Regions from separate parts of the Mesorhizobium sp. M2A.F.Ca.ET.043.05.1.1 genome, predicted to be linked through region 2. Evidence: riboswitches for the same ligand, from Rfam matches in the RefSeq annotation. Region 2 holds a riboswitch; each other region holds the start of a gene.

Region 1 (3,046 bases), 2.0 Mb from region 2:
CATCGCGAAGAAGCAAAGGCGGCTTGAGCGCAGAGCCGCTGCGGCAAAGAAAAAGCGGCGGGCCTCGGCCCGCCGCTCCTGTTTTCAAATCACGGTCGGCTGTTAACGATTGCCGAAGTGGTCGCGGTCAGCGCCCTGCGGAGCCGACTTCTGCGCGTCGCGGGACGAGTTCAGCAGCTTGTAGACAGGCGAGTCGGTGCCGATCGACGAGGTGCGGGTCGTATCCACGGCGGGAGCCGGCTGGTTGACGCCGCTGTTGCCGTAATTGTCGCTGCCCGCAAAAGCAGCCGAGGAAACGGCCATGAGAGCCGCGGTGGCAAGAATGATATTTTTCATCTCAGTACTCCTGAATTTCCTGATCCGACCGAGGCGACGGGCAAACCCGTCGCCGTTCGAAGTCGGCTGTTAGTTGTTACCGAAAAGGTTGCGGTCGGCGCCCGTGGCGACAGGCTTCTGTTCAGCCGGTTCGGACTTGCGGACCGAGGCTGTGTAAGAAGAGTCGACCGTGGCGGCCGGCGGGTTGGCAGCCTGCGCGTTGTAATTGTCGCTACCGGCAAAGGCGCTGCCGGAAATTGCCAGAAGGGCTGCGGCAGTGAGAACAATCTTTTTCATTTTTGCTACTCCAGTATTTTTATTCAGTCCGTCTAGCGGCGTGTCTTGGGAATGAAATCGCGTCGTTCGGACAGCGCTGATTTGGGTGAGCCGATCGCCGGATTCCAATCACGATGTTTTTTCGTCTGGACTATGAATCCGCATCTTGAAGTTTTCATAAGCATGCCTATGACTATATTTTTATCGAATCTAATCAATGACTTATGTGAGTTCGGCGGTTGGCTCACCAAGTGTGTCGGAGCGCCAACGTTCACAGCGTCCTGTACGCACCGTCAACAGAAACGAACCGTTCGGTTCGATTTTAGAATCTGCTAATAGTCACTTTTTGATACTGTTAACCATCGGAGCCCTCCTGAAGCTCGTCCCGGGGAGCGTTCTGGAAGCCGGAGGGCATGGCGCAAGGACGAGACTCAGCACCGTCAATATGCCGCCCATTGTCGCGCCGCATGGATGCGATGTCGTTTTCATGCCGACGGGAAACCGGCTGTCGTGGTTAGATCAGGCCATCTCAGGTGCCGCTTCGTCGCGACGAGGCGGAGAATTGGGAAGCCGGTCGAAATCCGGCGCTGCCCCCGCAACGGTGGTGGAGTGAGGTCGCAACGGGAGACCACTGGGCCATGGGCCTGGGAAGGTGTTGCGACCGCCCGCGAGGGCAACTCCAAAGCCCGGAAACCAGCCAGAGACAGTTTGAACTCGACTGATCGCGGTGGGCGGTCAAGAGGCGGACGGCGCGTGCCCGGCCCTGCCGGTGGCGGTCGTTCTTCTCCATCACCACCAGTTCAGTCCTTGATGCGAGGACAGGACATGGATGCGCGCAACGACATGCTGAGGCTCCTGCAGAGCCGCAAGCCGGGCTACTCGCTTGAGCAGCCCTTCTATACCGATCCCGACTATTTCAAGCTCGACATGGAGCTGATGTGGTATCGTGACTGGTTGTTCATCGGCCATGATTGCGAGCTGCCGAAACCAGGCAGCTACATCACCGTCCAGATCGGCGACTATCCAGTGGTGCTGGTCCGCGACCAGAAGGGAAGCATCAACGCTTTCCACAACTCCTGCCGGCATCGCGGCAGCCGCGTGTGCAACACCGACAAGGGCACCGCCGCCAAGCTGGTCTGTCCCTACCATCAGTGGACTTACGAGCTCGACGGGCGGCTGCTGTTCGCGCGCCAGATGGCGGAAGGATTCGACAAGAGCCAGTTCGGCCTGAAGCCGGTCGCCTGCGAGAGCGTCGGCGGCTACATCTTCATTTGCCTGGCAAAAGAGCCGGCCGACTTCGCGCCGATGCGCGCCATGATCGAACCCTATCTCCTGCCGCACCGGCTGAGCGAGGCGAAGGTCGCGTTCGAATCGACGATCGTCGAAAAGGGCAACTGGAAGCTCGTCTGGGAAAACAACCGCGAGTGCTATCATTGCGCCGGCAACCATCCGGAACTGTGCAAGACCTTCCCGGAAGCGCCGACGGTCACCGGTGTGCAAGGCGCCGACAGCGATCCGGAAATGCTTGCGCACTGGGCGAAATGCGAGGCGGCGGGTCTGCCGAGCCGGTTCCGGATCGACCCGGCCGGGCAATACCGCGCGACGCGCGCGCCGCTGCTGCGCGACGCCGTCAGCTACACGATGAGCGGCAAGCGCGCCGTGACGAAAAACCTGTCCGCCAGCGTCGCCGCCGACCGTATCGGCACGTTGATGCACTACCATTACCCGACCACGTGGAACCACATCCTCATCGATCACGCCGTCACCTTCCGTGTGCTGCCGATCAGCGCCACCGAGACCGCGGTGACGACGAAATGGCTGGTCCACAAGGACGCGGTGGAAGGCGTCGACTACGATCTGGCAGAACTCACCCATGTCTGGACCGAGACCAACGATCAGGACCGCCGCATCGTGGAGGAAAATGCGCTCGGCATCCTGTCGCCGGCTTACGAGCCCGGTCCCTATTCCGAGTTGCATGAGGGCGGCGTCATCCAGTTCGTCGAGTGGTACGCCTCCTTCATCGGTCCGCGCCTTGCCGAAGGCGGTCGCCCGGCGTTGCGCAGCGTCGCCTGAAGGCTAAGGAGATGAACGCGATGACGGATCTCGGCCTCTATCGCCATCTCGACGAGATGGCGCCCTGGAACGACAGGCTGCAGGTGCTGGAAGTGATCGGCGTCAGCGACGAGGCGCCGCAGGTGAAGACGTTCACCTTCCGCTCCGACAATCAGACCTGGTTCCGCTACAAACCCGGGCAGTTCGTGACGCTGGAATTGCCGACCGCCGACGGGCCGCTGATGCGGACCTACACGCTGTCGTCCTCGCCGTCGCGGCCGTTCTCGATCGCGGTGACGGTGAAAGCGCAAGCCGACAGCGTCGGCACGCGCTGGATGTTCGACAATCTGAAGCCCGGCGTCCATGTGAAGGCCTACGGGCCGGCCGGCGATTTCTCGCTGCA
Region 2 (3,046 bases):
GCGCCCTGCTCGTGCTGATTCCTGACCGAGCAGCCGATCCTGACGTCACCGGCAATGATCGTGGCTTCCTTGAGCACGAATTCGCGCGCATGAAGACGGCGCTCGGTCTCGGGATAATTGGCCATATCCGGCGGCTCCTAAGGCAAGGCTCTCCTCGCCACAGGGCAGCACCATAGCAGCAAGGCGTTTCCGTTCCGTTAGCGGTTGCTGAAACAGCAGGATTCGAAAAGCTGTTCTCCAGCGCTATCTCGCCCCGGCGACTCCGCTCGCGTGCAGCACCCAGCGGCGGCCGTCGCTGCGGAACTCGGTGAACGACAGCGGCTCGATGTCGATCTTCCAAACCGAGGAGAGCGGCGCGCCCAGCACATGCACGATGGCGGCGCGGATCGGCACGGCATGGGTGAGCGCGATGGTGTGCCCGCCCTCGCCGGCCAGCCGCTCCATCAGCGCGGCACCCCGCCGGGCGACGGCGGCAAGCGATTCGCCGCCATGGGGTGCAGCGTCCGGATCGGCAAACCAGGCCGCCATGCCTGCCGGGTCCTCGGCCTGCACCTGCTCGAAGCTTTTGCCGGCCCAGCGCGCGAAATCCTGCTCGGCAAGCAGCGGCTCGACCGTGGCATCCAGGCCGAGCGCCTCGGCCGTCCTGCGCGCGGCAAGCGCCGGACTTGTCCAGACGCGGTCGGCCCGGCGCAGCGACGAAGCGATCGCGCCGGCGCGATCGAGGGCGCTCGGCTCCGGCGCCTCGTCCGTCGGAAAGCGGCCCTTGCGCGCGGCCTGCGTCGCGCCGCTTGCGATCATCGTCAGGCGGGCGAACATCCCAAAACTCCGTGGTCCAGTGAAATTTCGGCCAGGCGAAGCCGCGTTGGCCATTACATGTCGTTGACAGGCGAACGAACTGCTGACAAGTGTTTTAGCGCTATACGGGATTGGAAGCCGGTGCGAGTCCGGCACGGTCGCGCCACTGTGATCGGCACCAGCCGAAAGTCAGGCCTTATCCCGCAGCCACAGTTGGATCAACGGGACGCAGCATCCCAGTAGGAGGTCAAAATGTCCGACACCACCTTCGCCCCGACCTACGGCCCGGTTGCGATTCCCGTCCGCGAGCTTCTGCCCTGGGCAATCTTTGCCGGCCTGATGCTGATGCTGATGATCTATTTCGTCGGCGCGGAAGAAGGCGCGACGTCGCTGATCCGCGGCACGGTAGTGCATGAATTCGTGCATGACGGCCGCCACCTGCTCGGCTTCCCCTGCCACTAGGAGCGATTCAGCGAAGGCTGAACCGTCCTAAGTTTTGGTCTGACGCAATTCCGGGAGGAAAACGCTTAATTTTTCCGGAAAATTGCTTGAAGGGACTCTGACATGGTCGGAAAACTTTTGCTGCGCGGCATGCTTGTCGGGCTGGTGGCGGGGATTTTGGCGTTCGCCTTCGCCCGCGTCTATGGCGAGCCGCAGGTCGACAAGGCGATCGCCTTCGAGGAACAGCAGGCGCAGGCCGCCGGCGAGGCGCCGGAGCCCGAGATGGTCAGCCGCGCCACGCAGGCAGGCATCGGTCTGGCGACCGGCGTGCTGGTCTATGGCGCGGCGCTTGGTGGGCTGTTCTCGCTGGTCTTCGCCTATGCCTATGGCCGGCTGAGCTCGCTCGGCCCGCGCGGCACCTCGGCGCTGCTGGCGCTGCTCGGTTTCCTTGCCGTGATCGTGGTTCCGAGCCTCAAATACCCGGCCAACCCGCCCGCGGTCGGCAATCCCGAAACCATCGCCTACCGCACCGAACTGTTCTTCATCATGATCGTCATCTCGATCGCCGCGATGGTGGCGGCGGTCGGCCTGGCGCAGCGGCTGTGGAGCAGGCTCGGCGCCTGGAATGCCTCGATCGTGGCTGGGCTCGCCTTCCTCGTCGTCTTCGCGCTGGTGAAGGCGGCCCTGCCCGACATCAACGAAGTGCCGGAGAACTTCTCGGCGACGGTGCTGTGGCAATTCCGCGTCGCCTCGCTCGGCATCCAGCTGGTGCTGTGGACCGTCGTCGGACTCGGCTTCGGCGCTGTTGCCGAGCGCGTGGTCGCAGTGCGCGACCAGCGCGGCTCCGCCCGCCGCTACGCCTGAAACCCATGCGCTGGCCGCCACGGTTCTTTGCCCTGGCGGCCAAAGCGGCTCAACGGTCGACACGACCGCTGAGCCGCTTTGGTCTTTTGTTTTCTCGCAATTCCGGACGGAAAACCGCGGCACACTTTTCCTGGAATTGCTCGGTTGCGGCACTGTTCGCCCTGCTGGCGACAGCCTCGGCGCTGGCGCATAGCGGCTCCTCGGCCCCGCCTCCCGCGGGCATCCAGATCCCCAGCCTCACCCACGGCCAGATGGCGGTGATCGCGCGCTATCGCGGCGACATCCTCGACCTTGCCCAACGCCAGACCGCGACCGATCCGACCTTCAGGCGGCTCTACAATCACGGCAATCTGCAATTCACATACTGCCTCTGGGGCCTGATGCCGGGAAGCCTGGGCGACGAGGAAAGCCCCTTCAACGAATGCAGCCACGCCTATCTCGCCACCGCCAAGGAGCTGCTCGCCTATATGGCGAAGATGCCAGCGGCCGAGCGCCAGGCGAAAGCGCTCATCTCCGACATCGACGCAGACATGGTGCGCAGCGGCGCATCCTGGATCCTGTGCCAGTTCAGCGGCGAGGCTTTCAGCACCGGCGCGGTGATCGAGCCCAGATGGCGGGACATGGTCTTCCACCTGCCGAGCCTGGCGGTGCTGCTGGTCACGGTGGCGGCGCTGATGACGGCTGCGTGGTCGATCTTCCGTTTGCCCTCGTCGCGGGCCGGCACCGTCTAGAACGATTCAGCGTCTCACAATATCACCGAACCGTTTCAAGTCTTTCGTGCGATCGTTTCCAGGAAAGCCAGAACGCGCGACCAAGTCAGTTCGGCTGCGGGCGCATTATAGTCCGGCAGCGCTCGATCGGTGTAGAAATGGCCGATCCCCGGATAGGTGAAAATCTCCGCCTTGACTTGGCAGCGCTTTGCCGCCGCCGACCAGCCGGCAACTTG
Region 3 (3,046 bases), 1.8 Mb from region 2:
GGCGACGAGATGTATCTCGGCCTGGCGAAATGGGGCCGCGAGCGCAAGGAAATGATCGATGATATCTATAGAGAGGTCGCCGATCGCGGGCCGATCGCCGCCTCAGATATCGAGGGCCACAAGGGCAATGGCGGCTGGTGGGGCTGGAGCGAGGCCAAGCACGCTTTCGAATGGCTGTTCTGGGCCGGACGCATCACCACCGCCTACCGGCGCGGCTTCGAACGCTATTACGACCTGCCGGAGCGCGTTTTGCCGCAGGCCGTGCTCGACCTGCCGGTGCCCTCGGTCGAGGACGCGCATCGCGAATTGCTGCGCATTTCCGCTCGCGCCCACGCCATCGCCGCCTATGGCGACCTCCGCGACTATTTTCGCCTGGCGCCCGGCGACACGAAGGACCGCATCGATGAGCTGGTCGAAGCCGGCGAATTGCTGCCGGTGAAGGTCGAGGGTTGGGACAAGCCCGCCTATCTCCACAAGGACGCGCGAATCCCGCGCCGGATCGAGGCGCGCGCCCTGCTCGCCCCTTTCGATCCCGTCGTTTTCGAACGCACGCGCACCGAAAAGCTCTTCAATTTCCGCTACCGCATCGAGATCTATACGCCGGCCGAAAAGCGCCAATACGGCTACTACGTGCTTCCCTTTCTGCTCGGCGACCGCATCGTCGCCCGTGTCGATCTGCGCGCCGACCGCCCGGCCAGCGTGCTGCGCGTCCATGCCGCCTATGCCGAGCCCGACGCGCCGCCGGAGACGGCAGCCCAGCTCTTCGAGGAGCTGAAGCAGATGCAGGGCTGGCTCGGCCTGGAGGCGATCGAAGTGACGGCGGCCGGCGACCTCGGCCCGGCGCTGGCCGACATCGCGGCGTCGTAGCCGCGCGTTGACAGGCGCCCAGCCGTAAGCCTAAATCTTGACCCAGACGGTCTTCTCCCGGCAAAGGGAGGAGCCAAGAGGGAATGCGGTGCGGGCCCAAAAACCCAAATCCGCGGCTGTCCCCGCAACTGTAAGCGACGAGCCCCGGCCGAAAACCACTGGGATGTTCCCGGGAAGGCGGCATCTGAGGCGACGACCCGCGAGCCAGGAGACCTGCCGTCTGAGACTTTAAGTATCCGAATGCCCGGCGGGTTTTCCGGGCAAGGAGCCTGGTTTTGGATCGCAACGGCAGTTTCCCGGCAAACATCGCGGACATTCCGTCCGAGCCCGACGCGTTGGGCGGCGTGACCGTCATCGTCTGCTCGTCCTGCCGCGACGAAACCGGCTCGGACGCCCATCCGCGCGCCGGCGCGCTGCTTGCCGAAGACACGCGCCGCGCCGCCTCGAGCGAAAAAATTCGCATCCGCACCGTCGAATGCCTCGGCAACTGCAAGCGCCGGCTGAGCGCAGCACTTCTGCGCGACGGCTGCTGGAGCTACGTCTTCGGCGATCTGGACACCACCAGCGGCGCCGACCTCGTCGCCGGCGCAAAGCTCTTCGCCACCTCGGCCGACGGCCTTATCCCCTGGCGCGGCCGGCCCGATTCCCTCAAGCGCGGCCTGGTTGCCCGCATCCCTCCTCTCGACATGCTGAAGGACTGACCATGAACGCTTCCGTTTCCCGCGTGCCCTGCACCGTCGTCACCGGCTTCCTCGGCGCCGGCAAGACGACGCTGATCCGCAACCTGCTCGAGAACGCCAAGGGCAAGCGGCTGGCAATCATCGTCAACGAATTCGGCGATGTCGGCATCGACGGCGAGATCCTGAAAGGCTGCGGCGTCGACACCTGCCCGGAGGAAAACATCGTCGAGCTCGCCAATGGCTGCATCTGCTGCACCGTCGCCGACGATTTCGTGCCGGCGCTCGACCAGATCCTGTCCCGCACGCCGAAGGTCGACCACATCCTGATCGAGACTTCCGGCCTCGCTCTGCCGAAACCGCTTGTGCAGGCTTTTCAGTGGCCGACGGTGAAGAGCCGCGTGACGGTTGACGGCGTCGTTGCCGTGGTCGACGGCCCGGCGCTGGCCGACGGCCGCGTTGCCTCCGACATGGATGCGCTCCAGGCGCAGCGCGCGGCGGACGACTCGGTCGACCATGACGATCCGGTCGAAGAGGTGTTCGAGGACCAGATCGCCTGCGCCGACCTGATCATCCTGTCGAAGAGCGATCTGATGGACGCAGCGGGCTCTCAGCGCGCCAACGCCGTCATCGGCGAGCATGTGGCGCGCGCCGTGAAAATCGTGCCGACCGCGCAGGGCAAGGTCGATCCTTCGGTGCTGCTCGGCCTCGGCCTCGCCGTCGAGGACGATATCGAGAACCGCAAGACCCATCACGACGATGAGCTCGACCACGAGCATGACGATTTCGATTCCTTCGTCATCGACATCCCGTCGATCGCCAGTCCGGACGAGCTGGCCAAGCGCGTCGCCCTTGCCGCCGAGCAGGAAAATGTGCTGCGCGTCAAAGGTTTTGTCGAGGTCGGCGGCAAGCCGATGCGGCTTCTGCTCCAGGCCGTCGGCCCGCGCGTCAACCATTATTACGACCGCGCCTGGACGGCCGAGGACGACCGCCGCTCGCGGCTCGTCGTCATTGGCCTCAAGGGGCTGAACCGCCCGGCGATCGAGCGTATCCTCGCCGGCTGAGGCCAATACGAAAGGCCGACCCGAACCGCTATGCATATCCTCGCCACCACATCCGCTTCGCTCGACGATCTCGCCGAGCCGATCGACCTCAGGCAGACGCCTGCGGATGTCGTGGCGCTGTCCTTCACCGACAGCGATCTCGCCGGCCTGGCCGCTGCTTGGAAGGCCGATGCCGCGCGGCTGCCCTCGATGCGGCTGGCAGCCTTGCGCGATCTTCGCCACCCGATGTCGGTCGATCTCTGGATCGACAGCGTCGCCCGCCACGCCAGGGTCGTCCTCGTCCGCATCCTCGGCGGCTATGATTGGTGGCGCTATGGTTGCGACCAGCTCGCCGCGGTGGCGCGCGAGCGCGGCATCAAGCTGGCGCTGCTGCCCGGCGAAAGTCATGACGAGGACCAGCGGCTGATCGAAGCCTCGACCCTGCCGCGTGCGGAGCTG
Region 4 (3,046 bases), 740 kb from region 2:
GCGACAGGAAGGCGTCGCGGAACATGTCGCTGCCGGTCCGCGGCGCGAGCGGCGCGTTGACGATATTGCCGGCGCCGGTCTCGCTCTTGGCGCCTGTGCCCGGGTAAAGCGGCATCTGATGCGTCGAGCAGTAGAGCACCGACGGGTCGTCCCAAAAGATGTCCTGCGTGCCATTGCCATGATGGACGTCCCAATCGACGATGGCGACACGCTCGGCCTGGTGCTTCTTCTGCGCGTAACGGGCAGCGATCGCCGCCGTGTTGAAGAGGCAAAAACCCATGGCCGTCGTCTTTTCGGCGTGATGCCCAGGCGGACGGGCGGCGACGAAGACATTCGAGGCTCGGCCCTCGAAGACATCGTCTATCGCCGCATTGGCCGCGCCGATCGCCGTCACCGCGGCCTGCCAGCTTTTCGGGCTGGCGCTGGTGTCGGCATCGATCGAGACAATGCCGGTCCGAGGGATCGCCGCACGCACGCACTCGACGAAAGTCTCGGGGTGCGCATAGAGGATGGTTTTCTCATCGCCTTCCGGCGCCTTTACGCGGTCGAGCGCCGAGAACGCCTCGTCGTCCAGCACGCGCTCGATGGCGCGCAGGCGGTCGGGCCGCTCGGGGTGGCCGGGCGGCGTGAGGTGTTCGAGGAAGATTGGGTGCGTGTAGAGACGGGTGGCCATGGCGCCTAATCTAGGCACCCGCAGCCGTAATGACCATGTTTGAAAAGCCGAATGGCTGGGGAAATTGCGCCAGCCCATGTCGTCCGCACCATTGGCGGGTGCCGAACTTCGCGGTAAGGTCATTCCGCTGCCTGGTGCCCGCGACGCGGGAGAATCGGGAACACGGTTTTATTCCGTGGCGTGCCCAACGCTGTGAGGGGGACCGCGCCGGCAAAAGCCACTGTCCATGACGGGAAGGCGCCGGAGCGGGACGATCCCGAGCCAGAAGACCGGCCCGGCAGACATGGTCGTCCGCTTGGTCAGGCGGGGGACGGCTTGTCGCAAGGGGAAAAGCGATGACGGCAGCAGCGATCGCCGCGTGTGGCGACGACTTTGACCAATTGGCGCGCGACGCGGTGTACCGGGCGATGTTCACCAGGCGCGACGTGCGCAGCCATTTCACAGCCGACGATCTCGACGATTGTGTGCTGGCGCGGCTTCTCACCGCCGCTCACCATGCGCCGTCTGTCGGCTACATGCAGCCTTGGAACTTCATCGTCATCCGCGATGCCGAGCGGCGCAGACAGGTGCGCAACCTGTTCCTCGCCGCGCGCGAGCAGGAATTGCCGGCGATCGAGGCGGAGCGGCAGGCGCTCTACCGCAAGCTGAAGCTCGAAGGCATATGCGAAAGCGCGCTCAATCTCTGCATCACCTGCGACCGGCAGCGCTCGAAGGACTCGCCGCTCGGGCGCTGGCACAATCCGGAGATGGATCTCTACAGCACCGTCTGCGCGGTGCAGAATTTCTGGCTGGCGGCACGCGCCGAAGGCGTCGGCGTCGGCTGGGTGAGCATCATCGAGACGGAGGCGCTGAAACGGCTTCTGTCGATCCCGGAGCATGTCACGCCGATCGCCTATCTGTGCGTCGGCCGCGTCTCGGAATTCGCGCCGAGGCCCGACCTCGAAGCGCATGGCTGGGGCAAGCGCCTGCCGCTGCCCGAGTTGGTGATGAGCGAGACGTTTCGCGGCGCCGGCGAGGCGCCGCTCAAATCGGCGATCGCAAGGCTAGGTCGCCAGCAATGATCAAGCGGCTCGCGGCGTATCCCAGCGCGAGCCGCCGAAGGAGCCCAGCGCCTTGTCGCGCAGCTCCCTGAATTTGGACGACGCCTCGGCGAGCCGGTTGTCCCATTCTGGATTGGGAACCTGGCCTTCGATGGCTTCGAAATAGACCTGCATCAGCGAGGCGATGGCGAAGGGCTCGATGAAGGCCGCCTTGAAGGCCCAGGCAAAGACGATGGCCAGCATGAAGGCCCAGCCGGCCAATTGTCCGGGCATGACCCACAGGATCGCGGCCGCGGGCGCCAGCATCAATAGGAAGATGACGAAGGACACGCCCCACATGATCACCGCCAACCAGACGGCGTTCTTGATCATGTGCTTGCCGTTCTGGGCGTAGAGCACGACGCCCTGCCTGGCCGTCTCGAAGGGCGAGTTCGAATTGATGCGGATGTTGTAGCCGAGGATGATCTCGTCGACATAGGTCAGAGACAGGCGGATCACCGTGTTGATGAAGCTGACGATGCCGCTCAGGCCGGGAATGGGCAGGAAGGCGGCGATGCCGCCGATCAGGCCGGTGATGGCGCGGATGGCGCCCTTGACCAACTGGTCGACGACGAAAAGGATATTGGCCTCGGCAAAGCGCTGGCTGACCACTTCCTTGGCATAGGCGATCTGGCCCTGGCCGTCGGGCACTTCATGGCCGTCGATCAGATGCACCATGACGGCGACATGGCCGGCTTTCAGCACATAAAGGATATATTCGCGGATCCAGTAGACTGCGATCGACACGATTCCGAAGCCGACCACGCCGCCCCAGAGAGCGAAGGACATCGGGCCATCCGGATCGGTCGAGATGTGGCCGACGCCGTAGCCGACGCTGGCGCCCGTGCCGGTCGCCATGATGTAAGCGACGGTGATGCCGAAATAGACGATCATGCGAAAGACGATGAACGGCCATGTCCGCATCATGATGGAGACCGACCTGGCGATGCTGAAGTCCCACATGCCCCGACTCTCCCGCCCTTAAGAGAATGGGAAGGGAGGATGCGCTCGCCCCTTTGATTGTCAATCACGGCAGGGTTGCGCCGGCCTGAAAGCGGTGCACAACCCGGCAAATAAGTTAACCAAGCGCACCGTCACGGCTTGCTGCGCAAGCCTTCGAGCAGTTGCTTGAAGGCGGCGATCGCCTTCTTCGAGGTGGCTTCAGGATCATTTGAATTGGCGATGCGCTGCGCGGCCTGACTGCTGGCACCATTGATCAGCCGCGAGGTTGTTTCAGGGTCGACATCGGCGACGACCACGCCCTCTTCCTGCAGCTTCGTCAGGTGGTCGGTCA

What was found. A riboswitch is a leader RNA that binds a small molecule or an ion and turns the genes downstream of it on or off. The one in region 2 is predicted to bind cobalamin.
Region 1: another riboswitch for cobalamin. It lies ahead of EJ069_RS22445 (aromatic ring-hydroxylating dioxygenase subunit alpha); the one in region 2 lies ahead of EJ069_RS13075 (CbtB domain-containing protein).
Region 3: another riboswitch for cobalamin. It lies ahead of EJ069_RS04110 (DUF1636 family protein); the one in region 2 lies ahead of EJ069_RS13075 (CbtB domain-containing protein).
Region 4: another riboswitch for cobalamin. It lies ahead of bluB (5,6-dimethylbenzimidazole synthase); the one in region 2 lies ahead of EJ069_RS13075 (CbtB domain-containing protein).

The regions. Positions count from the first base shown of each region.
Region 1 covers NZ_CP034446.1:4,642,892-4,645,937, forward strand. Annotated here, with positions in the region: gene ugpC (sn-glycerol-3-phosphate ABC transporter ATP-binding protein UgpC) at 1-27, shown strand, start outside; gene EJ069_RS22435 (DUF680 domain-containing protein) at 103-336, opposite strand; gene EJ069_RS22440 (DUF680 domain-containing protein) at 406-612, opposite strand; cobalamin riboswitch at 1,106-1,308, shown strand; gene EJ069_RS22445 (aromatic ring-hydroxylating dioxygenase subunit alpha) at 1,417-2,664, shown strand; gene EJ069_RS22450 (hybrid-cluster NAD(P)-dependent oxidoreductase) at 2,685-3,046, shown strand, end outside.
Region 2 covers NZ_CP034446.1:2,646,652-2,649,697, forward strand. Annotated here, with positions in the region: gene EJ069_RS13065 (PilZ domain-containing protein) at 1-125, opposite strand, end outside; gene EJ069_RS13070 (histidine phosphatase family protein) at 244-816, opposite strand; adenosylcobalamin (AdoCbl) riboswitch at 922-999, shown strand; gene EJ069_RS13075 (CbtB domain-containing protein) at 1,048-1,257, shown strand; gene EJ069_RS13080 (CbtA family protein) at 1,360-2,100, shown strand; gene EJ069_RS13085 (hypothetical protein) at 2,187-2,831, shown strand; gene EJ069_RS13090 (dienelactone hydrolase family protein) at 2,867-3,046, opposite strand, start outside.
Region 3 covers NZ_CP034446.1:867,479-870,524, reverse strand. Annotated here, with positions in the region: gene EJ069_RS04115 (winged helix-turn-helix domain-containing protein) at 1-867, shown strand, start outside; cobalamin riboswitch at 898-1,103, shown strand; gene EJ069_RS04110 (DUF1636 family protein) at 1,143-1,568, shown strand; gene cobW (cobalamin biosynthesis protein CobW) at 1,571-2,608, shown strand; gene EJ069_RS04100 (cobaltochelatase subunit CobN) at 2,639-3,046, shown strand, end outside.
Region 4 covers NZ_CP034446.1:3,381,933-3,384,978, forward strand. Annotated here, with positions in the region: gene EJ069_RS16665 (histone deacetylase family protein) at 1-673, opposite strand, end outside; cobalamin riboswitch at 789-966, shown strand; gene bluB (5,6-dimethylbenzimidazole synthase) at 1,009-1,734, shown strand; gene EJ069_RS16675 (hypothetical protein) at 1,735-2,715, opposite strand; gene EJ069_RS16680 (TetR/AcrR family transcriptional regulator) at 2,847-3,046, opposite strand, start outside.